Nonomuraea sp. NBC_00507: one gene and its partner. The protein of the gene in region 1 interacts with the protein of each later gene in a pairwise test. Links are inferred from orthologs where the notes say so. Each region holds a gene or a part of one and is shown on either strand. Other genes may lie near its edges. The genes, in order: OHA25_RS56140 and ndk.

What was found.
Region 2: the proteins of OHA25_RS56140 (region 1) and ndk interact in binary tests that used the Escherichia coli proteins (3 or more experiments, as listed by UniProt). The link is inferred for Nonomuraea sp. NBC_00507 from one-to-one orthologs.

The regions. Positions count from the first base shown.
Region 1 is NZ_CP107853.1:11,796,323-11,807,877, forward strand. The notes cover bases 5,747-8,538. They hold OHA25_RS56140 (uracil-DNA glycosylase), read left to right. Parts: upstream 5,747-6,699; coding sequence 6,700-7,377; downstream 7,378-8,538. Other genes in these bases: OHA25_RS56135 (M1 family metallopeptidase), read left to right, coding at 5,747-6,629; OHA25_RS56145 (FAD-dependent monooxygenase), read right to left, coding at 7,379-8,538. Also shown: OHA25_RS56110 (PadR family transcriptional regulator), read right to left, coding at 1-197; OHA25_RS56115 (ABC transporter substrate-binding protein), read left to right, coding at 325-1,575; OHA25_RS56120 (ABC transporter substrate-binding protein), read left to right, coding at 1,583-2,905; OHA25_RS56125 (ABC transporter permease), read left to right, coding at 2,918-4,294; OHA25_RS56130 (carbohydrate ABC transporter permease), read left to right, coding at 4,291-5,190; more of OHA25_RS56135, read left to right, coding at 5,256-5,746; more of OHA25_RS56145, read right to left, coding at 8,539-8,974; OHA25_RS56150 (MTH1187 family thiamine-binding protein), read right to left, coding at 9,106-9,399; OHA25_RS56155 (hypothetical protein), read right to left, coding at 9,505-9,822; OHA25_RS56160 (hypothetical protein), read right to left, coding at 9,861-10,436; OHA25_RS56165 (MscL family protein), read right to left, coding at 10,497-10,805; glycogen debranching protein GlgX, read left to right, coding at 10,990-11,555. UniProt on the Escherichia coli protein: Excises uracil residues from the DNA which can arise as a result of misincorporation of dUMP residues by DNA polymerase or due to deamination of cytosine.
Region 2 is NZ_CP107853.1:5,358,051-5,369,495, forward strand. Bases 251-2,932 are described here. They hold ndk (nucleoside-diphosphate kinase), read left to right. Parts: upstream 251-1,227; coding sequence 1,228-1,638; downstream 1,639-2,932. Other genes in these bases: OHA25_RS26100 (hypothetical protein), read left to right, coding at 251-1,069; OHA25_RS26110 (rod shape-determining protein), read left to right, coding at 1,965-2,932. In the rest of the region: more of OHA25_RS26100, read left to right, coding at 1-250; more of OHA25_RS26110, read left to right, coding at 2,933-2,996; rod shape-determining protein MreC, read left to right, coding at 2,996-3,895; rod shape-determining protein MreD, read left to right, coding at 4,044-4,508; mrdA (penicillin-binding protein 2), read left to right, coding at 4,505-6,550; rod shape-determining protein RodA, read left to right, coding at 6,547-7,713; OHA25_RS26135 (hypothetical protein), read left to right, coding at 7,718-7,897; OHA25_RS26140 (TIGR03960 family B12-binding radical SAM protein), read left to right, coding at 7,918-9,828; OHA25_RS26145 (TIGR03936 family radical SAM-associated protein), read left to right, coding at 9,997-10,758; OHA25_RS26150 (Rne/Rng family ribonuclease), read left to right, coding at 10,904-11,445. UniProt on the Escherichia coli protein: Major role in the synthesis of nucleoside triphosphates other than ATP. The ATP gamma phosphate is transferred to the NDP beta phosphate via a ping-pong mechanism, using a phosphorylated active-site intermediate.

The DNA of each region.
Region 1 (11,555 bases):
TTCTTGTTGGGCCGGTTGGACTGCTCCACGTCCACGGCCCTGATCAGGCCGTCCTTTTCCAGCCTGCCGAGGGTCACGTAGATCTGCCCGATGTTCGGCGAGGGATAGGCGCTGCCGAAGGTCTGCTCAAGGGCCTGCTTGAGCTCATAGCCGTGGGCCGGCTCTTTGGCCAGGAGCGCGAGCAGGTGAAGCCGCACGCCTCACCTCCCGCTGTGTTACGAATGCGTTACGCGGTTATCCGTTGACCTTCAGATTACAGGTGTGCATAACATGAATGCATCTACCTAACACGTATGTAACCACTCTGAACACGGAGGAAACAGAGTGCCGCGCTCGCTTTCGCTCATACTGGCCGTCCTCCTGGCGGCCGGCGGCTGCGCGACGGCGGGCGAGGAGGGCGGCGGCGAAACGGATACGGGCGGAACCGGCCCCATCACGTTCGCCACCGGCCGCGACACCACGGCTTACCTGCAACCCCTGCTGGATCGCTGGAACCAGGCCCACCCGGCCGAGAAGGTGACGCTGCTGGAGCTGCCCGAGGCCGCCGACGAGCAACGCGCTCAGATGGTGGCCAACCTCCAGGCCCAGAGCAACCGCTACGACGTGCTGGGCCTCGACGTGGTGTGGACCGCCGAGTTCGCGGAGAACGGCTGGATCATCCCCCTGGAGCGCGGGTTGTTCCCGCTCGACAGGTTCCTGCCGCCGGTCGTGGAGACGGCGATCTACAAGGACAAGCTCTGGGCCGTCCCGTACACGAGTAACGCGGGACTGCTCTACTACCGGACCGACCTGGTCAAGAAGCCGCCGCGGACGTGGGCCGAGCTACGCGATCAGTCACGTGAAATTACGAAAAATCACAATATAGGAGGCTATGCCGGGCAGTTCTTGGCCTATGAAGGGCTCACCGTGAACTTCTCCGAGGCGGTGCAGTCGGCCGGCGGGCAGATTCTCAGCCACGATGGCACGGAGGTGACCCTCGACCCGGCCAAGGGCGAGACCGCGCTCGACTTCCTGCTCCAAGGCCTGCGCGAAGGCTGGATACCCAAGGGGTCGCTGAGCTTCAAAGAAGAGGAGTCGCGCCTGGCCTTCCAGGAGGGCGAGCTGGCCTTCGCCCGCAACTGGCCGCACGCCTACGGCCCCGCCAAGGCGACGCTGGGCGACAAGCTGGGCGTGACCCGGCTGCCCGGGCTCACCGGCCCCGGCTCCAGCACGCTGGGCGGCGCCAACCTGGCCATCAGCGCCTTCTCCAAGCACCAGCAGACCGCCCAGGAGTTCATCCGCTACTTCACCAGCCTGGAGAACGAGCGCCGCGTCCTCACCGAGGGATCCTTCCCTCCCGTGTGGACCGAGCTCTACGACGATCCCGACCTGATCAAGCGCTTCCCGTACCTGCCGGTGCTCAAGGAGAGCATCCTCGCCGCCAAGCCACGGCCGGTCAGCGCCAACTACAACCAGCTGAGCCTGGTGATCGCGAGCTCGGTCGCCAAGGCCCTCAGCACCCCCACCCCCGAGTCCGCCGACGACGTCGCGGTCTCCATGAAGTCCGAACTCGAAGAGATCATCAGAACCCAGTGAGGCAGCCATGCGAAAAGCCAGTGCAGCAGCGATCCTGGCCGGGCTCGCGCTAGCCGTCGCCGCCTGCGGTAACGCGCCGACGACGACGCAGCCCACCGCGTCCGAGTCCGCCCCGGCGACCGCCGGCGCCAAGACTCTCCAGGGCGTGAAGCTCGAAGTCGCCGCGAAGTGGACCGGCGCCGAGCAGAAGAACTTCGAGCAGGTGCTCAAGGCCTTCTCCGACAAGACCGGCGCCGAGGTCACCTACGCCTCCACCGGCGAGGACACCGGCGCCTTCCTCGGCCCGCGCATCCAGGCCGGCAGCCCGCCGGACGTGGCCATCCTGCCGCAGCCGGGTCTGGTGCAGCAGTACGTGGAGCAGAAGGCGCTCAAGCCGCTCACCGACGCCGTCACCGCCGAGATCGACGCCAACTACACGCCGTACTGGAAGGAGCTCGGCTCCGCCGGCGGCCAGGTCTACGGCGTGCTGATCAAGGCCGCGCACAAGTCGCTGGTCTGGTACCGGTCGCAGGCGTTCGACGACGCCGGCGTGCAGCCGGCGACGACCTGGGACGAACTCGTCAAGAACGGGCAGACCATCGCCGACTCCGGCACGCCGCCGTTCTCGCTCTGCGGGGCCTCCGGCTGGACGCTGACCGACCTCTTCGAGAACGTCTACCTGTCCACCGCGGGCCCGGAGAACTACGACAAGCTCTCCAAGCACGAGATCCCGTGGACCGACCCGACCGTGACGACCGCGCTGGAGAAGATCCAGCAGATCGTCGGCAAGCAGGAGTTCCTGGTCGACGGGACCTCTGGCACGATGCAGACCGACTTCCCCACCTGCGTGAGCAAGGTCTACAGCAACAAGAAGTCCGCCATGGTCATCGAGGCCGACTTCGTGGCCGTCGAGGCCGAGCAGTCCGGCGCCAAGGTGGGCGAGGAGGCGAAGTACTTCCCGTTCCCGAAGGCCGGTGACACCGCTCCCGTCATCCTCGGCGGCGACATCGCGGTGGCGATGAAGGACTCGCCCGGCGCCATGGCACTGCTGCAGTTCCTGGCCTCCAAGGAGGGCGGCGAGATTTGGGCCAAGCTGCCCGGGTACCTGTCGCCCAACAAGAACGTCTCTCCCGACAACTACCCGAACGAGCTGACCAAGCAGCTCGGGCAGACGATCATCTCGGCCGGCGACGCCGTTCGCTACGACATGTCCGACCTGGCGCCCAGCGCGTTCGGCGGCACCGATGGCAAGGGCGAGTGGAAGGTCCTGCAGGACTTCGTCCGCAAGCCGACCGACGTCAAGGGCGCCCAGGAGGCGCTCGAAGCCGAGGCCAAGAAGGCCTGGAAGTAAAGAGGTAAGGCCGTGACCGAACGGTTGGACGGCCCGAAGGTCCCGCCCGCGGAGATCGCGGGCGGGGCCGCCACCGGACCGGCTGAAACCCCCCGCACGAAACAACGCCTCGGCCCCTCGCCGGCGGTCGCCATCGCCTTCCTCCTCCCGGCGGCGCTGCTGCTGGGGATCTGGGTGGTCTACCCGATCGTCTACTCGATCTTCCGCAGCCTCTTCGACGCGAACGGCACCGGATTCGTCGGCCTGGGCAACTACACGACGATCTTCACCGACTCCGGCACGCTCACCACGATCCGTAACAACCTCATCTGGGTGGTCATCGCCCCGATCGTGGTCACCACGCTGGGCCTGATCTTCGCCGTGCTGACCGAGCGCATCAAATGGGCGACGGCGTTCAAGCTGATCGTGTTCATGCCGATGGCGGTCTCGCTGATGGCCGCCGGCGTGATCTTCCGCCTGGTGTACGAGGAGAACCCGGACAAGGGCCTGGCCAACGCGGTGCTGACGACCGTGCACGACACGTTCTCCTCCTCGCAGGGGTACCCGGAGGCCCGCCCGCGCGAGGGCGCCCAGTCCCCGGTCGCCGCCCAGAACGGCGCGGTCGTCACCAAGCAGCCCGTCCAGGCGGGCCAGCAGGTGCTGATCCCGATCGTCGGCGTCAAGCCGGCCGTCATGCCGGCCGACGCGCGGCCGGCCCCGGAATCGGCGAGCGGCAGCGGGATCTTGGGCATCGTCTGGTTCGACTTCACGCCGGGAGGCGGCGGCCAGAGCGGCGCGGTGGACACCGGCGAGAAGGGCCTGCCCGGCATGACCGTCGAGGCGGTGCAGAACGGCCAGGTCGTCGCGACCACCGCGACCGACGACCAGGGCGCGTTCCGCTTCGCGGACCTGCCTGCGGGCTCCTACACGATCCGCCTGCCGCAGTCGAACTTTGAGGCCTCCTACGGGGGGCTGACCTGGCTGGGCCCGACGCTGATCACTCCGGCGATCATCGGCGCGTTCGTCTGGGTGTGGGCCGGGTTCGCCATGGTCCTGCTCGCGGCCGGGCTGGCGGCCATTCCGAGGGACGCGCTGGAAGCGGCCCGCATCGACGGCGCCACGGAGTGGCAGGTGTTCCGCAAGATCACCGTGCCGCTGCTGTCGCCGGTGCTCCTCGTCGTCTTCGTGACGATGATCATCAATACTCTGAAGGTGTTCGACCTGGTGTTCATCATCGCGCCGGCCTCGGTCCAGCCGCAGGCGAACGTGGTCGCGCTGGAGATGTGGCGCGTGTCGTTCGGCGGCGGGAACAACCAGGGGCTGGGCAGCGCGCTCGCCATCCTCCTGCTGATTCTGGTCCTTCCCTTCATGATCATGAACATCCGCCGGTTCAGGAGGGAAGACACATGACGAGCGCGACTGCTACCGCCCCGCAGGGGCTGGAAACGGGTGCGCCGCGCAGGGGCGTGCTGAGCAAGATCGTGGATCGGATCGGCAGCGGCGCCGTCCAGCTCATCATGGTGGTGCTGGGCCTGTTCTGGCTGGTCCCGACGCTCGGCCTGCTGGTCGTCTCCATGCGGACCACGCCGGTCAACAACGCCGAGGGCTGGTGGACGGTCTTCACCAAGCCGGCCGAGCTGACCATCCAGAACTACCAAAACCTGCTGGGCAGCGGCTTCACGGCGTCCTTCTGGAACACCGTGCTGATCACGGTGCCGACCACGGTCCTGGTGATCGGCATCGCGGCGATGGCGGGATACGCGTTCGCGTGGATGGACTTCCCCGGGCGGGACGCGGCCTTCCTGGTCGTGGTCGGCCTGCTCATCGTGCCCATCCAGATCGCGCTGATCCCCGTCGCCACGCTCTACGGAAACGCCGGCATCTTCGGCTCGATCCCGGGCGTGGTGCTGTTCCACGTGGCGTTCGGGCTCCCGTTCGCGATCTTCCTGCTCCGCAACTTCTTCGTCGGCATCCCGGCGTCGCTGCTGGAGGCGGCGCGCATGGACGGGGCCTCGGAGTGGAAGATCTTCGCGTCGGTGGTGTTCCCGCTGGGCAAGCCCGCGATCGCCTCGCTGGGCATCTTCCAGTTCCTGTGGGTGTGGAACGACATGCTCATCGCGCTGGTCTTCGCCAACACCGAGAACCAGCCGATGACCAAGTATCTGCAGTCCCAGATGCGGCAGTTCGGGTCGAACGTTGACATCCTCTCGTCCGGCGCGTTCCTGTCGCTGATCATTCCGCTGATCATGTTCTTCGCGTTCCAGCGGTACTTCGTCCAGGGCATGATGGCCGGCTCGGTGAAGTGACGGCTTACGGGCGCCTGCACAGCGGGCGCCCGTAACGTCCGTTTTCGTCGTTCCGATGCATCGGCATGAAGCGTCTTCTCGCTCTCACCGCAGCAGCCTTCATCTCCCTTCCCCTCTCCCCCGCCCTCGCACACGACGCCGCACCCGGCGCGCCGGGTGCGGGTGACCCGTACTTTCCCGAGCAGGGGAACGGCGGCTACGATGCCGGCCATTACGACCTCTCGCTCGACTACGACCCGTCATCCGCACGCCTCATCGGCGTGGCCGGGATCACCGCCCGGGCCACGCAGGCGCTGAGCCGTTTCAATCTGGATCTCGTCAGCACCCTGGCGGTGCGGTCGGTGACGGTGGACGGCCGGCCTGCCGCCTTCACGCAGAGCGGCTCCGAGCTGGTGGTCACGCCCGCCAGGAGCCTCCCTTCAGGCCGCGGCTTCTCCGTCGTCGTCCGGTACGACGGCAAGGCCACGCACGTCATCGACCCCGACGGCTCGCTCGACGGGTGGATCAAGACGAGCGACGGCGTCTTCAACGCCAACGAGCCCCAGGGCGCCATGACCTGGTATCCAGGCAACCACCACATGACCGACAAGGCGACCTATCGGTTCACGGTGACCGTGCCGAGCACCCGGGTGGCGGTGGCCAACGGGGACCTGGTGGCGAAGTGGTCGAAGGGCGAGCGCACCACGTCCGTGTGGGACTCCCGTGAGCCGATGGCCAGCTACCTGGCCACGGTGTCGATCGGCAAGTTCGAGTTCGCCGACGCCAGGATCGGCGGGTACCGCGTCACCACCGCCGTGGACCCCAAGCTGGCCGGCGACGCGAAGGGCTTCCCCGAGCGGCACCCGCCGGTGCTCGACTACTTCAGCTCGATCTTCGGCCCGTACCCGTTCTCCTCGACCGGCGGCATCGTCGACCATGCCCCTGAGGTCGGCTACGCGCTGGAGACCCAGACGCGGCCCATCTACCCGCGGGTCCCCAGCGAGTCGCTGCTCGCGCACGAGCTGGCGCACCAATGGTTCGGCAACTCGGTGACGCCGACGTTGTGGCGTGACATCTGGCTCAACGAGGGCTTCGCCACCTACGCGGAGTGGCTCTGGGCGGACAAGCTCGGCACCCGTACCGTGCAGACCTCATTCGACGCGGCCTACGCGACGGCGGCCGAGGACGAGTTCTGGCAGAGCCCGCCCGCCGACCCGGGCGGCCCGGAGAACCTCTTCCACGACCCCGTCTACGACCGCGGCGCGATGACGCTGCACATGCTGCGGCGCGAGGTCGGTGACGCGGCGTTCTTCGCGATCCTGCGCGCGTGGGCGAGCGACTACAAGTACGGCAACGCCGACACGGCCGCCTTCATCGCCCTGTCCGAGCGGGTGTCCGGCAAGCAGCTCGACGCTCTCTTCGAGGCCTGGCTCTTCAAACCCGGCAAGCCGGCACTGTGATCATTCTGGTACGGCTTGAGAGCGACGTTTCGGCCTCAAGCCGTACCAGACCTAGATAAGCTCATCGGCCATGGCCGGTCGTCCACTGAACGAAGTCGTCGAAGCCGGATGGGCCACAGCGCTTGAGCCCGTCGCCGAGCAGATCTCCCTGATGGGCGAGTTCCTGCGCAAGGAGATCGCTGAGGGCAGGCAATACCTCCCCGCGGGGACCAACGTCCTGCGTGCGTTCAACCAGCCCTTCGACGAGGTCAAGGTGCTGATCGTGGGCCAGGACCCCTACCCGACGCCCGGCCACCCGGTCGGGCTGTCGTTCTCGGTGGCTGCGGACGTCCGGCCGCTGCCGGGCAGCCTGGTCAACATCTACAAGGAGATGGAGACCGACCTCGGCCTGCCGCGTCCCGCCAACGGCGACCTGACGCCGTGGGCGGAGCAGGGCGTGCTGCTGCTCAACAGGGTGCTCACCGTGATGCCCGGCAAGCCGGCCTCGCATCGGGGCAAGGGCTGGGAGCAGGTCACCGAGCAGGCCATCCGCGCGCTGGTGGCGCGGGCCAAGCCGATGGTGGCGATCCTGTGGGGCCGCGACGCTCGTAACCTCGCGCCGATGCTCGGCGACGTGCCGCGCATCGAGTCCGCCCATCCCTCCCCGTTGTCGGCGCGCAGCGGCTTCTTCGGCTCGCGGCCGTTCAGCCGGGCCAATGAGCTGCTCGCCCAGCAGGGCGCGGCGCCTGTGGAGTGGAAGCTGCCTTAGCTCAGCGGCTGAGGACGCGCCGCAGGACCCGTTCCAGCGTGGCGAGCGGGTCGGGGTCGGCGTCCGGGGAGCGCCAGGCCACATATCCGTCCGGCCGGACCAGGACGGCGCCGCCCCCGCTGACGCCGTACCTCTCCCGCCAGCAGCCCTCCGCGTCCTTCAGCTCGTCGCCGATCAGCAGCCGCGTGAGCTGCACCCCCAATCGCTCCTTGATCAGGCGTCCGGCGTCGATCCACGCCTGACCCCCTTCTTTGTCGGCCAGCAGGACGAAGCCGGAGCCGAACAGGTCGATGGTGGAGATGGGCTGGCCCTCCCAGTCGAGCACGACATGCGGGGCGCGGCTGCCTGGACGCCCGTGCGGCACACGGGGATCCTCCAGGATCGAGCCGTCGTCGCCGGGTTCGTCCAGAATCGCCGTGGAGTGGTAGCGGTATCCGATGAGGGCGCCGATCGGGTCCTCCAGGGGCTCGGGGTAACCGACACGGGCCGCGGGAGGCATGCGTACGCCGAGGTTGGCGAGCTGGGCATCGGCCGTCAGCGTGCCGATGGGACGGCGCTCGGCGTCGTAGGTGTCGAGGAACCCGGGACCGGCCTGCCCGGAGAGCACCAGCCAGAGCCGCCAGGCGATGTCGCAGCCGTCTTGGAGCGCCGTGCTGCCCCCCTGCCCGCCGGTAGGCGGCATGGTGTGGGCCGCGTCCCCGGCGAAGAACACCCGCCCGGCCCGGTAGGTGTCGGCCAGCACGTGCGCCATGGCGAAGGTCGTCTTGTCCAGGATGCGCACGTCCAGGTCGGGCCGGTCGACGGCGATGCGGATCAGCTCGACGCAGCGCTCGTCGGGGAAGTCGGCCTCGCTCTCGCCCTCCGCGAGGTTGACGCCGAGCACGTGCGCGCCCACGCCGGTGCCGGTCAGGATCACTCCGGTGAAGACCTCGTTCTGCAGGTACCACAAGGTGACCTCGCGGTCGCGGACCAGGCCGGACAGGTCGGCGTCGAACATGATCGAGCACGTCCGGCCCAGCTCCCCCTTGCCGGAGGCCGGCACGCCCAGGAGCCGGCGCAGCGGGCTCCGGTAGCCGTCGGCGGCCACGACGTAGTCGGCCCGCACCAGGCGCTCCTCACCGGCGGTGCGGATCAGCGCCGTCACCCCGGCCGCGTCCTGCTCCAGCGAACGCAACTCGGTGGAGAAACGCAGGTCGGCGCCAAGCTCCTCGGCCCTGTGGCGGAGCACGCGCTCGACCTCGGCCTGGGGCGCGCCGACCATCGCGGCGGGGGTGATGCCGGCCAGGAAGGCCAGCTCCTCGCGCTCGTCGCTCATGATCATGTGCGGGTCCGGGTCGGCCAGGCTCTTGCCGATCGCGATGCGCATGTTGTCACCGATGCCGGCCCAGATGCCGCTCAGGGCTTCTTCAACGCCGGGCACGGGGCGCAGCAGCTCGACGGCTCGCGGGCCGACGCCGAACGCCTTGGGCTGGACCGATGTGCTCGGATGCCGCTCGACCAGCATGACCGGCACGTCGCGCCAGGCCAGGAGCAGCGCCGCGCTCAGCCCCGCATACCCGCCGCCGACCACGAGGACCGGCACTCGCTCATGCTCCATTGCTCTCCCCCTTCGGGAACGCGTACTATCGCGTTTGGCGGTCAAGCACACGATATGTCGCGTCGATGGAGAGAGTCAAGATATATCTCGAGTTGGCTGAGGGGTCTCCCCCGGTTTGGTCAGCGGAAGGACTACTCCGACAGGTGGCGTTCCAAGGACTCGACCTTGGAGGTCATGCCGTCCGTGATCCCCTGCCGCACGTCGGCCTTGAGCACCAGGCTCACCCGGGGAGCGACCTCCGCCACCGCCTCCACGGCCCGCTTGACGACGTCCATGACCTCGTCCCACTCACCCTCGATCGTGGTGAACATCGCGTCCGTCCGGTTGGGCAGGCCGCTGGAGCGGACCACCTTGACGGCGCGGGCCACGGGCTCGGCGACGCCCTCGCCGACGCCCAGCGGGGTGATGGAGAAAGCGACGATCACGGTGTGCCCCTTGCGGCTATGGGTGCGGCTGGAAGGTTTCGATCTTAGCGAGCGACATGCGAAAAGCCACGACGCCTCCGAACGCCGTGGCCACCGCTGTGTCGGTCACACGTGGTCGTGCTCTTCTTCTTCCTCGCTGGGTCCCTCCGACGGCTCCACGCCGAGCACGGCCTCGCGGGGCTCGATCTCGGCGATGTGGTCGACCAGCGCCAGCACGTGGTCCGGCTCGATCAGCCACTGCAATGCCGAGGCGCCGGTGTCGTCGGCGTTGACGAGCTCGGCCTGCTCCGTACGCTCCTCCTCGGTGAGGTCCGCGTCGGGGTGCCGAATCTCGGCCAGCGCCGCCGCCTGCAGCGCGTCGATGTCGAGCACCTCGACGGTCAGCTCGACCGTGAGGCGCAGGAACTTCGGTTCATCACTCATGGCGACGATCGTAGTCGTGTCGCCGTGGCCAGAAGCGCTCAGGACGACCACGCGTGGCGGGCCAGGAACCCGCGCTCGCCGGTGGCGTACTCCTGGAACGCCTGCCGCACCTCCTCCAGCTCCGGCACCTCCGTGCGGATGAGCGTGCCCTCTTTGTACTCCAGCTCGTAGCCCGGTGAGACCTGCAGGAAGTGGCGCCCGAAGTTCACCAGGGCCACGAACGGGTTCTGCGGGGACAACGTGGCCAGCACGTCGTGCACCAGGCCGAGGTCGGGATCGTGCACGGTCATCCCGTCCCCGGTGTGCAGTTGCATGCCGTCGTAGACGCCCAGCGGCGCCACGTTGTGCACGAGGTCGCGTTGCGGGTCGTAGCAGACCAGGCCGTGCGCCCGCGCGATCGTGAACACCTGCGCGGACGTCTCGTCCATCGTGTCCAGATCCATCGTCACCAGCACGTGCCCCGGATAGACCGTGACCTCGCCGGGCAGCTCCTTGGCGACCTCGGGCACGTCCCCGGTCACCGGCTCGGTCCGCTTGACCGCCAGGTAGGCGGCGCGGGCCTGGTCCCTGCTGATCGGCACCGGCTCGTCCCAGACCATCAACTCAACGCTCATCGGTCCATCTTCTCCAACCCGCATCGCGACCGTGCGCCGCAGGGGCCGTTAAGCAGGTGACTACCTGGGTTTTTCCGACTCAGGCACCAGTTCGGAGGTGCAGTGGGCGCAGCGCCGGGCCTCGGCGGGGATGTCGCTGAGGCACTCCGGGCACTGCTTGGTCGTCGCCGCCTTGTCGCGGTCGAACAGTCTGATCAGCTTGGTCATCGGGGCCACGATCAGCCAGTAGACGATGGCCGAGATGAGCAGGAAGCTGATCAGGTGGTTGAGGAAGTCACCATACATGAACCGGCTGCCGTTGATCGTGAAGGAGTAGTCGGCGAAGTTCGGCTGCCTGCCGCGAAGTAAGAACTGCTTGAAACCGCTCATGACGCGCCACGTTGCCGGGAACCGGCCTCGCAAACTCCTGCCACGACGGCAGGACCGGCTCACCCTCGCTCAGCTGGAGTAACGACCTGGTGAGCGTGGGAAGGAAGAAGGAGGTTCGGCAATGCCCGGGTTGTCCGGCTGAGCGGGGGGACAGAACATGGGGAGAGACCGCAAGGGAGCCTCGATGATCGAGATCTGGCCGGGAGACCCCTATCCGCTCGGAGCCACCTATGACGGGGCCGGCACCAATTTCTCGCTCTACACCGAGGTCGCGGACGTGGTCGAGCTGTGCCTGTTCGACGAGGACAACGTGGAGTCGAGGGTGCCGCTCAGTGAGGTGGACGGCTTCATCTGGCATGGCTACCTGCCGGGCATCGGGCCTGGCCAGCGATATGGCTACCGGGTCCACGGGCCGTACGATCCGGCGCGCGGGATGCGGTGCAATCCGGCCAAGGTGCTGCTCGACCCCTACGCCATGGCCATCGAGGGCGGGGTGACCTGGAACGAGGCCGTGTACGGCTACCGCTTCGGCCACCCCGACACGCGCAACGACCTGGACTCGGCCCCGTACGTGCCGCGTTCAATCGTGATCAACCCATTCTTCGGCTGGGGCCACGACCGGCCGCCCGCCAGGCCGTACCACGACACCGTGATCTACGAGGCCCACGTGCGCGGGTTGTCGATCAGCCACCCCAAGATCCCCAAGCATCTGCGCGGCACGTACGCGGCCCTGCACCACCCCGAGATCCT
Region 2 (11,445 bases), 6.4 Mb from region 1 along the record:
GGTGATCATGCTGGCGGCCACGGCGATCGTCGGGCTGCTGGCGTTGGCCTCGATCGGCACGGGCGAGAGCCGCACGATGGCGTACTCGATGGTGGCGGTCGGTGTCGTGCTGGTGCCGAGCGCGGCGCAGGTCACGCTGGTGGAGATGGGCGGCCTCGGCGGGCCGGGGCTGCGTGGGCTCTGGATCCCCTTCGCGGTCGCCGGGGTGCTGGCGGTCGGCGCGTCGGTCGTGGTGCGGCTGTTCGCGCGCGCCGCTGGACGGTGGCTGGCGCCATTGGGACTGTTGTCCATGGTCGGGGGGCTGTCTTCGGTGCGGCTGGTGGTGCCGTCGGCCGACGGTCTCGTCTTGGCGGTGCCGTTCACGCTGCTCGCCGTCGGGGCGGCGGTGGCGTTGACGGCCACGCTGCAGGAGGTTGGGTACGGGACGGCGGCGTTCGGTTTGTCGCTGTGCTTCGCCGGCGTGCTGGCCGGTTTCCTGCTGGGCACGGGTGTGCAGATGGTCATGCTGGACGGCGTACGGTCGGCTCAGGAGCTGGTCGACAACTATGTCGGGGCGCTGCGGTGGTGGGCGTTGGTCGGCGGCTTCCTTCTGGTGGCGATCATCGTGCTCGCGGCTGTGATGGTGCGGCGGCCCGGCGCGGAGACGCTGATCCGGGTGGAGGGTGATCCGCCACCCCCGGGTACGGGACCAGAGCATGGCGATGATGGAGAGGCGCCGGCTGGAGACGGTGCGGGCCCGTCACAGAATGCCGAAGGCGGTGCCCGGACGGTCGTCGGGGTCGCGGAGGCGTCCAGCGGAGGCAGCGAGGGCGGCAGGCGTAAGTGGGGGGACGCCTCGCAGAGCGATGACGACAGCGGCGAGGCCGTGCCTGGCGGGAGCGAGGACCAAGCAGGCGACGAGGACGGGCCGACCGGAATCGTGCCGCGGGTCGTGGCGGCCGCGTCGTCTCAGGGAGCCTTCGACAAGGGGGAATCGCGGCGCGACGGCGACGAGGCGCCCGGTTCTGAGGGAGCGGTGCCCGCTGTGCCGCTGCCAGGGCAATCGCCTGAAGACACCACATCCCCATAGGGCGCCGAGATCCACACGGGAAACGAGGGTACGGGCGCGGGGCGGTAAGCTGAGGGCCCAGCTACGGCGACGCGCGGGCCGATGCCCCCGTGACGCGTCCTCGCGGTGCGGCCGGCGCCGATAGCCGCGACCCCGATCTCTTCGAAGGAGAACTTCAAGTGTCCGAGCGCACTCTTGTCCTGATCAAGCCCGACGGGGTGAAGCGTGGCCTCATCGGTGACGTGATCGCCCGTGTGGAGCGCAAGGGCCTCAAGGTCGTGGCGATGGACCTGCGCACCCTCGACGCCGACACCGCCAAGGTCCACTACGCCGAGCACGCCGAGCGGCCGTTCTTCGGCGAGCTCGTCGAGTTCATCACGTCGGGCCCGCTCGTGGCCATGGTGCTCGAGGGCCCGCGCGCCGTCGAGGCCTTCCGCGCGCTGGCAGGCGCCACCGACCCGGTGAAGTCGGCGCCCGGCACGATCCGCGGCGACCACGCGCTCGAGATCGGCGAGAACGTCGTGCACGGCTCCGACTCCCCGGAGTCCGCCGCCAGGGAGATCAAGATCTTCTTCCCGGACCGGTTCTAGCCGCTTCGCGCTCCGCCCGCGCCCGTGCCAGCTGTCCAGCTGCGCGGGCGCGTGGTTTTTGGGCTGGGCGGGGCGGCGAGGTTTCCGTCGGCAGGCTGCCGTACGCTGTGGCGCAGTGTCGGCGGTGCGTCGTCCAGGCCTTTGGAACGTTCCAGCTATCGGCCGGATGTTGTGGTGCAATCCGGGCAAAATTGCGGTTGAGGTTGAGGCTGGAGATTTTTGAGGAGCGCGGGGCCTGATCACACCCATCGGCGGGTACGTCACGTTACGATTCGAATTCATTCCGTAGTCACTCGCGAACGACGTTACGGAGGGCTCCGTTCCCCATGGGCAGCAAGCTCGCGTTCCTCGGCCGTGACATGGCGGTCGACCTGGGCACCGCCAACACGTTGGTCTACGTGCGCGGCCGGGGCATCGTGCTCAACGAGCCGTCAGTCGTGGCGATCAACACCACTACGGGCAAGATCGTTGCGGTTGGCATCGAGGCCAAGCGGATGATCGGTCGCACGCCCGGCAACATCATCGCGGTCCGCCCGCTCAAGGACGGTGTGATCGCCGACTTCGACGTCACCGAGCGCATGTTGCGATATTTCATCCAAAGGGTGCATAGGCGTCGGCATTTCGCCAAGCCGCGCATCATCATCGCCGTGCCCAGCGGCATCACCAGCGTCGAGCAGCGCGCGGTGAAGGAGGCCGGCTACCAGGCGGGCGCCCGGAAGGTCTACATCGTCGAGGAGCCCATGGCCGCCGCCATCGGGGCGGGGCTGCCCGTGCACGAGCCCACCGGCAACATGGTCGTCGACATCGGTGGCGGCACCACCGAGGTGGCGATCATCTCGATGGGCGGCGTGGTCACCAGCCAGTCGATCAGGATCGGCGGCGACGAGCTCGACCAGGCGGTGATCGCGTTCGCCAAGAAGGAGTTTTCCCTGATGCTCGGCGAGCGCACCGCCGAGGAGATCAAGATGGCCATCGGCTCGGCCTGCCCCAACGGTGAGGAGGCACACGCGGAGATCCGCGGCCGCGACCTGGTCAGCGGGCTGCCTAAGACGATCATCGTGTCCGGTGAGGAGATCAGGAAGGCCATCGAGGAGCCGGTCAACGCGATCGTGGACGCGGTGAAGAGCACGCTCGACAAGTGCCCGCCCGAGTTGTCCGGCGACATCATGGACCGCGGCATCGCGCTCACCGGCGGAGGCGCCCTGCTCAAGGGGCTGGAGGAGCGGGTCAAGGCCGAGACGGGCATGCCGGTGCACCTCGTCGACAACGCACTCGACTCGGTGGCCATCGGCTCGGGCAAGTGCGCCGAGGAGTTCGAGGCGCTCCAAGACGTCCTTGTGCCGGAGTCGCGACACTGATGAGAGACTCGCGCCGGGCCCGGCTGATCCTCGGAGCGCTGCTGACAGCGGCTTTGGTCATCCTGACCATCGACCACCGCACCGGCGAGAGCTCGCCGCTGCGTCCGCTGCGCGCTGCCGGGGCATGGGTGTTCGGCACGGCCGAGCAGTTCGGCAGTGGGCTGGTGCGGCCGGTCGGCGGGTTCGTGCGCGCCATCCTGACGGCGCCGAGCGCCCAGGAACGCATCGAGGTGCTCAAGGAGGAGAATGCGAAGCTGCGCACGGAGCTGCTGACGGACAAGCTCGACGGCGCCCGCTCCAACGAGCTCAAGAAGGTGCTCGGGCTGTCGGGGACGGGTGGATACAAGGTCGTCGCGGCCAACGTGGTCGCCAGGCGCGGGCAGCCGGGGTTCGAGGACACCGTCCAGATCGACGCCGGCACCAGTGACGGCGTGCAGCCTGAGATGACCGTGCTCAATGGTGATGGGCTGGTCGGACGGGTGATCCACGCATCCGCCCGCACGTCGACGGTGGTGCTGCTCAGCGATCCGGCCTCGGCCGCGGGAGCGCGGCTGGAGGGCGGGAGGGAGATCGGGGTGGTGCACGGGGTGGGGGAGCACGGCAGGCTCGTCCAGTTCCGCCTCCTCGACTCCACAGCGCCGCTGACCAGGGGCGCGCGCATCGTCAGCTTCGGCTCCCAAAACGGCCGACCGTACGTTCCGGGGGTGCCGATCGGGGTGATCGAGCGGGTGGAGTCGACCCCTGGGGAGCTGACCCGCATCGCGTACGCCCGGCCGTATGCGGATCTGACGGCACTCGACGTGGTGGGTGTGGTGGTGGAGGCGCCCAAGCGGGATCCGCGTGACGCGGTGCTGCCCGCCAAGCGTGACGCGGTGCCCGCCAAGGAGGGGTCCCGATGATCGGGTCGGGAGCGCTGATCGCGTGGCGGCATGTGGCTGGTGTGACTGAAGGCGTCCGGAGGTGCCGGCGGGCCGCGGGTGTGGCGGTCGAGCGGTGTCGGCCGAGAGGGGGCGCGGTGAGTGGAAGGGCCGGTCGGAAGGGGGCGCTGTGATCGGCGGGATCTCCGTGCTGCTGGCGTTGCTGGCTCAGGTCATGCTGGTCAATCGGCTGCCACTGCCGGCGGGGGGCGCGCCTGACCTGGTGTTGCTGGCCGTCGTCGGCGCGGCGCTGGCACGGGGGGCTTCGTCCGGGGCGATGCTCGGCTTCTTCGCCGGGCTGCTGGTCGACGTCATGCCGCCGACCGCGCACCTGGTGGGCCAATACGCGTTCGTGCTGGCGCTCGCCGGCTACATCGCCGGGCGCGGTGCGGGCGGGCCGGTGACGACCGTGGTGCTGTGCGTGCTGCTGGCGCCGTTGCTGGCCGCGGCCGTGGGCATGCTCATCTCCGATCCCCGGGTGACCATGTCCACGCTGATCGAGCAGGTGCCGGTCACCGTCGTCTACACGCTGCTCGTTTCGCCGATCGTGATCTGGCTGACGACGCGGGGCAGATGGTCGAGGTACTCGACATGATCAGGATGCGGGCCCGGCTGCTGGTGCTGCACGTGCTGGTGCTGGTGCTGCTCGTCGTGCTGACTGTGCGCCTGTGGCAGGTGCAGGTCGTGCGCGGAAACGAGTTCGTGACGCGGGCGACGGAGACCAGGACGCGGACGGTCATCGTGCCGGCCGTGCGCGGGCAGATCCTCGACTCGTCGGGACGGCCGCTGGTGCGCAACAAGACCGCGCTCGTCGTGTCCGTGGACCGGGCCATGCTGTCGCGGATGCCCGACGGAGGGATGACGGTGCTGCGCAAGTTGTCCGCGGTGCTCGGCATGCCGGTCGCGGACCTGCAGCAGCGGATCACGCCGTGCGGGCCGGGAGTGGGCAAGCCATGCTGGACGGGATCGCCATACCAGCCGGTTCCGCTGGATGAGAAGGTCGACCCACGCAAAGCGCTGCAGATCCTGGAGCGGCAGGAGGAGTTTCCCGGTGTGACGGCGGAGATCCACTCCGTGCGGCAATATCCCGGCGGCAGGGCCGGCGCGCAGATGCTGGGTTACCTGCAACCGGTGACCGAGCAGGAGCTGGAGCAACGCGAAGGGCTCAAGGCCAGCTTCTCCGGTGTGGACCTGGCCGGGCGCGACGGGCTCGAATACGTCTACGACGACGCGCTACGCGGCAAGTCGGGCCTGCGCAGGGTGCAGGTGGACCGGATGGGCAAGGCCCTCGGGCTGGAGGAGCAGGTGCCGCCCATCCCCGGCGACCACTTGGTCACCAGCATCGACTCACGGATCCAGACCATCACCGAGAGGGCACTGAACAAGGCGATGAAGTCTGCGCCCGCGGCCGACGGCGGGGCCGGGGTGGTGCTGGACGCGCGCTCGGGGCGGGTGGTGGCGGTGGCCAGCGCGCCCGGCTACGACCCGGCGATCTGGGGTGGCGGGATCTCGGCCCGCGGATACCAATGGCTGCTGTCGGACAAGTCCGGTAAGCCGCTGGTGTCGCGGGCCATCAACGGCCAGTTCGCGCCGGGCTCCACGTTCAAGATCTCCTCTGTTTCGGCGATGTTGCGGGCCGGCTATCCGCTCAATGGCAAATACGGCTGCCCGGGCTCCTACACGGTGGGCGGCCGGGCCTTCAACAACTTCCGCGGCATCGGGCTGGGCACCCTCGACCTGCACACGGCGCTGGTCAAGTCCTGCGACACGATCTTCTACCGGGCGGCGTACGAGCAATACCTCAAGGACGGCGGGCGGCAGCCGAAGAAGAAGCCGAAAGAGGTGTTCTCCAACATGGCCAGGTCGTTCGGGTTCGGCAGCCCGACCGGCGTGGACCTGCCCGGCGAGTCGGCCGGCCGCATTCCCGACCGCGCCTGGAAGCGGGATCTGTGGAACAGGACCAGCGCGGTCAACTGTGAGCGGTCGCGCAAGGGATATCCGGAGGTGAAGGACCGGGCGCGGGCCGAGTTCCTCAAGCGGCTGGCGCTGGAAAACTGCACCGAGGGATTCCTGCTGCGGCCGGGCGACTCGGCCAACTTCTCCATCGGCCAGGGCGACGTGCTGGTCACGCCGATGCAGCTGGCCAGGGCGTACATGGCGCTGGTGAGTGACGGGAAGCTGCGCAGCCCGCGCATCGGATGGGCGCAGGTGCGGCCCGACGGCAAGGTGGTCAGGACCTTCCCTGTGCCCGTGGTGGGCAAGCTGCCGCTCAGCGAGAAAGAGCGGCTCTACATCAAGAACGCGCTGAGCCAGGTCGCCCAGGACGGCACCGCGGCGGGGGCGTTCGCCGGGTTCCCGATGAACAAGGTCCGCATCGGTGGCAAGACCGGCACCGCGGAGGTGTGGGGCAAGAAGGACACCTCCTGGTTCGCCTCCTTCGCGCCCACGAAGAACCCTCAGTACGTGGTGGTCGTCATGGTCTCCCAGGGCGGGATGGGCTCGCAGACCGCGGCGCCGGCCGTGCGGGAGATCTACGAGGGCATTTACGGCATCAAGCGTCCCGCGGCCGTGCCCGGCGGGAAGCTGACCACCAAGCTGCCGACGTTCAGGCCGGACGGGACGGTGGTCCCGGGATGATCGCGCGCACCGCTGTCATCCGGCGGCCCTCGCTCCTGCGGCGGATGGCGCACGAGAATTCGACCATACGCCGGCTCGACGGGCTGATGCTGGTCGCGGTGGCCGGGTTGTGCGTGATCGGCACGCTGCTGGTGTGGTCCTCCACCAGGACCTGGGCGCCCGGAGCCACGGGACTGGTGAAGAAGCACCTGCTCAACGAGGTCATCGGAGTGGTGCTGTGCGCGGTGGTGGCCACGATCGATCACCGGGCGATGCGGGCGTACGCGCCGCTGGTGTTCCTGGTGTCCTTGGTGGGCTTGGGGCTGGTGCTCACGCCACTGGGGGCGACGATCAACGGGTCGCATTCGTGGATCCTGCTGGGCGGGGGTTTCGCGGTGCAGCCGTCGGAGTTCGCCAAAGTGGGGCTGCTGCTGATCATCGCGATGCTGCTGGCGCAGCCGGCCGAGGGCACCGATCGGCCCCGCGGGCTCGACGTCACGCTGGCGCTCGTGGCCGCGGTGATCACGATGGGAATGGTGATGCTCCAGCCCGATCTCGGCACGGCCATGGTCCTGGCCGTGATCACGGCGGCTGGGCTGATCATCGGGGGCGTGCGCAAGCGAGTGATCATCGCGATGACGCTGGTGGCCGCAGCCGGGATTTTCGCGGTGTTCAAATTCGAGATGCTGGAGCCTTACCAGGTGGCGCGGTTCACCGCGTTCGTGGATCCGAGCGTCGATCCACGCGGAGTGGGCTACAACAGCACTCAGTCGCTGATCGCCATCGGATCCGGGCAGTTGCTGGGCAAGGGGCTGCTCGGCGGCGGGCAGACGACCGGCAGGTTCGTGCCCGAGCAGCACACCGACTTCATCTTCACGGTGGCGGGAGAGGAGTTCGGCTTCCTCGGGTCGGTCACCGTCGTGTTGTTGCTCGGCGTGGTGCTGGTGCGCGGGCTGAAGATCGCCAGGAAGTGTGAGGACCGGTTCGGGACGCTGGTCGCAGGGACGATCGTGTGCTGGTTCGCCTTCCAGACGTTCATCAATGTCGGGATGACGATCGGGATCATGCCGATCACCGGGCTGCCGCTGCCGTTCGTGTCATATGGCGGGACCGCGACATTCGCGAATCTCATCGCGATTGGGCTTCTCCAAGCCATCAAGATGCGCGGCCAGTCGTTTAATTAGATGTATGTTCTTGGCCTATTGCGATGAGTGCGGGGAGCGCTTTCTGCTGCCCGCGAACCACGTGGTCGCCCTGCACAACCTGGAAAGCGGCGTGATCGCCGTGGAGCTGACCTGCTACGAAGGGCACCACGTCCTGGTGCTCAGCGGAAATGACATCGACATCACCGGACCTGCCACCGTCTGACCGCCGCTACCCTGGACCGTATGCCTGTCGAGTCGATTTTCCACCGCCTGGAAGCGCTGCTGCCCAAGGTGCAGAAGCCGATCCAGTATGTGGGAGGTGAGCTCAACTCGACCGTCAAGGACTGGGACTCCGCCGACGTGCGGTGGGCGTTGATGTACCCGGACGCCTACGAGGTCGGGCTGCCCAACCAGGGCGTGGCGATCCTCTACGAGATTCTCAACGAGCTGCCCGGGACTCTGGCCGAGCGCACCTACGCGGTGTGGCCGGACCTCGAGGCGCTCATGCGGGCCGAGGGCGTGCCGCAGTTCACCGTCGACGCGCACCGGCCGGTGCGTGCCTTCGACGTGCTGGGGGTGTCGTTCTCCACCGAGCTCGGCTACACCAACATGCTGACCGCCCTCGACCTGGCCGGCATTCCGCTGCATGCGGTCGACCGGGGCGAGGACGACCCGATCGTGCTCGCGGGCGGCCACGCGGCCTTCAACCCCGAGCCGATCGCCGACTTCCTCGACGCGGCCGTGCTCGGCGACGGCGAGCAGATTGCGATCGCCATCTCCGAGGTCATCCGCGAGTGGAAGTCCGAGGGCCGGCCCGGCGGGCGGGACGAGCTGCTGATGCGGCTCGCCGAGTCCGGCGGCGTCTACGTGCCCAAGTTCTACGACGTCGACTACCACCCGGACGGGCGCATCAAGCGTGTCGCGCCCAACCGGCCCGACGTGCCGTGGCGGGTGCACAAGCACACCGTGATGGACCTGGACGAGTGGCCCTATCCGAAGAAGCCGCTGGTCCCGCTGGCGGAGACGGTGCATGAGCGGTTCAGCGTGGAGATCTTCCGCGGCTGCACCCGCGGGTGCCGGTTCTGCCAAGCAGGCATGATCACGCGCCCGGTGCGCGAGCGGTCGATCACCACGATCGGGGCGATGGTCGAAAACGGCATCAAGGAGTCCGGCTTCAACGAGGTCGGGCTGCTGTCGCTGTCGTCGGCCGACCACTCCGAGATCGGCGATGTCGCCAAGGGCCTGGCCGACCGCTACGAGGGCACCAACACCTCGCTGTCGTTGCCCTCGACGCGGGTGGACGCGTTCAACATCGACCTGGCCAATGAGTTCTCCAGGAACGGCAGGCGCTCGGGCCTGACGTTCGCGCCGGAGGGCGGCTCGGAGCGGATGCGCAAGGTGATCAACAAGATGGTCACCGAGGAAGACCTCATCCGCACCGTCACCACGGCATATTCGCAGGGGTGGCGGCAGGTCAAGCTCTACTTCATGTGCGGCCTGCCCACTGAGCAGGACGAGGACGTGCTGGGCATCGCCGATCTGGCCAAGAAGGTCATCAAGGCGGGCCGCGAGGCCACCGGCAGCCGGGACATCCGCTGCACGGTCTCCATCGGCGGCTTCGTGCCCAAGCCGCACACCCCGTTCCAGTGGGCCGGGCAGGCCGACCACGAGACCGTCGACCGGCGGCTCAGGGCGCTGCGTGACGCGCTCCGGAGCGACAAGGCATACGGCCGGGCCATCGGCTACCGCTACCACGACGGCAAACCCTCGATCGTGGAGGGCCTGCTGTCGCGTGGCGACCGCCGGGTCGGCGCCGTGATCCGCGCCGTCTGGGAGGGCGGCGGCAGGTTCGACGGCTGGAGCGAGCACTTCTCCTACGAGCGCTGGATGGCGGCCGCCGAGAAGGCCGGCATCGACGTGGACTGGTACACCACGCGTGAGCGGGAGGAAAACGAGGTCCTGCCATGGGACCACCTCGACGCCGGGCTCGACCGCGAATGGTTGTGGCAGGACTGGCAGGAGGCCGTCTCCGGCGGCGAGGTCGAGGACTGCCGCTGGACTCCCTGCTATGACTGCGGCGTCTGCCCGACCATGGGCACGGAAATTCAAATCGGTCCCACGGGGCGAAAACTCCTTCCTCTGACGGTGGTCTAGCGCGCTCAGTGGGCGAGCCGTGCCTCGGCGTACACATACATACGCTGGGGCGGCTTATCCTGAGACGAAGGGACCTGAAAAGAAGGAACTCTGACAAGGGAAGGACGACAAGCTCTGAAACCTGTTCCCGAAGGGCCTCCGCCCGCGCCCACGGTGCAGCGCCTTCGCGTGCGTTACGCCAAGCGCGGCCGCCTGCGCTTCACCAGCCACCGCGACATTTCGCGTGCCGTCGAGAGGGCGGTTCGCCGTGCCGGCATTCCGGTGGCTTACAGCGCGGGATTCTCGCCCCACCCGAAGATCTCCTACGCGGGCGCGGCGCCGACCGGTGTCGCCAGCGAAGCCGAATACCTCGAGATCGGTGTCACCACGCACTGCGACCCCGAGCAGGTCAGGTCCGGTTTGGACCGGTCGTTGCCGCCGGGGCTCGATGTGATCGACGTCGTGGAGGCGGGTCAGGGTGGACTGGCCGACCGCTTGGAGGTCTCCGACTGGGAGGTGCGGCTGCCTGGTGCCGACCGCGAGCTCGCCGAGGTGGCGGCGGAGAAGTTCCTCGCGGCGGGCACCGTGGAGGTCGAGCGCCTCACCAAGAAGGGCCCCCGTCGCTTCGACGCGCGCGAGGCCGTCCTGGGGCTGACGGTGTCCGAGGGAACAGACAGAACAGACAGAATCGCAGCTCAGGTGCTTGGAGGACCGTGTGTCATACTGCGCATGGTTGTTCGGCACATGACGCCTGCCGTTCGACCCGACGATGTGCTCACAGGGCTGCGCCTTGTGGCCGACTTCGCGCCGCCGGTTCCCCCAGAGGTGACCAGGCTGGCGCAGGGGCCGCTCGACGTCAGCACCGGTGCGCTTGCCGATCCGCTCGACCTGGACCGCGACACAACGCGCGGCGGCGAGGCGGGACCGGCGGGTGAGCACGCCGTCGGTTAAGGACGCGCCCAGCATGAGCCGGGCACGACCGCTGACAGGACTTGGCGCCGGTGCCTCCGACATGGAGGCGCTGGCGGACAACTGAGACACGAGGGCTCCTGCGCGGCGCGGCGACGCGCCCGGGAGCTGACGGGAGAGCGCCCGCATGCTCGACAACGAGCCCAACGCCGGGGCCACTGGCCCTGACGGGGAAACAACTGAACAGACCAAGGTGACCGCGCGTCGCCGCTCCGCCAGCCGCCCGGCCGGTCCGCCGCCCGAGCTGCCCGAGGAGCCGGCTTCCGTTCCGGTCACCCTTCCCGCCGCGCAGGCCGCGCCGTCGGTCGCGGAGGGCGCGCCGGTGCAACGCACCGTCGTGCAGCGCGCTGCCGGCGAGCCTGATCCTGACGTTCTCGCGGCGGCTGCTGCCGCCACGGCCGGCGAGGCCCCACTAGAGAGAGCAGTCGAGAGCCCGGCCGAGGGCATCTTCGCCGAGGCCGTCGCCGAAGCTGAAGACAAGCCCAAGAGGGCTACGAGGACCCGGTCCACCGCGACGACTCCGCGGCGGCGCACCACGAAGAAGGCCGCCGAGGACCAGCCGGAAGAGGCACAAGCGCTCCAGGAGGGTGCTGTGTCCGCCGAGGCCGAGGCGGCGCCCGTGAAGCGGCGCAGGACCACGCGCAAGAAGGCCGAGCCGGAGGAGACCGA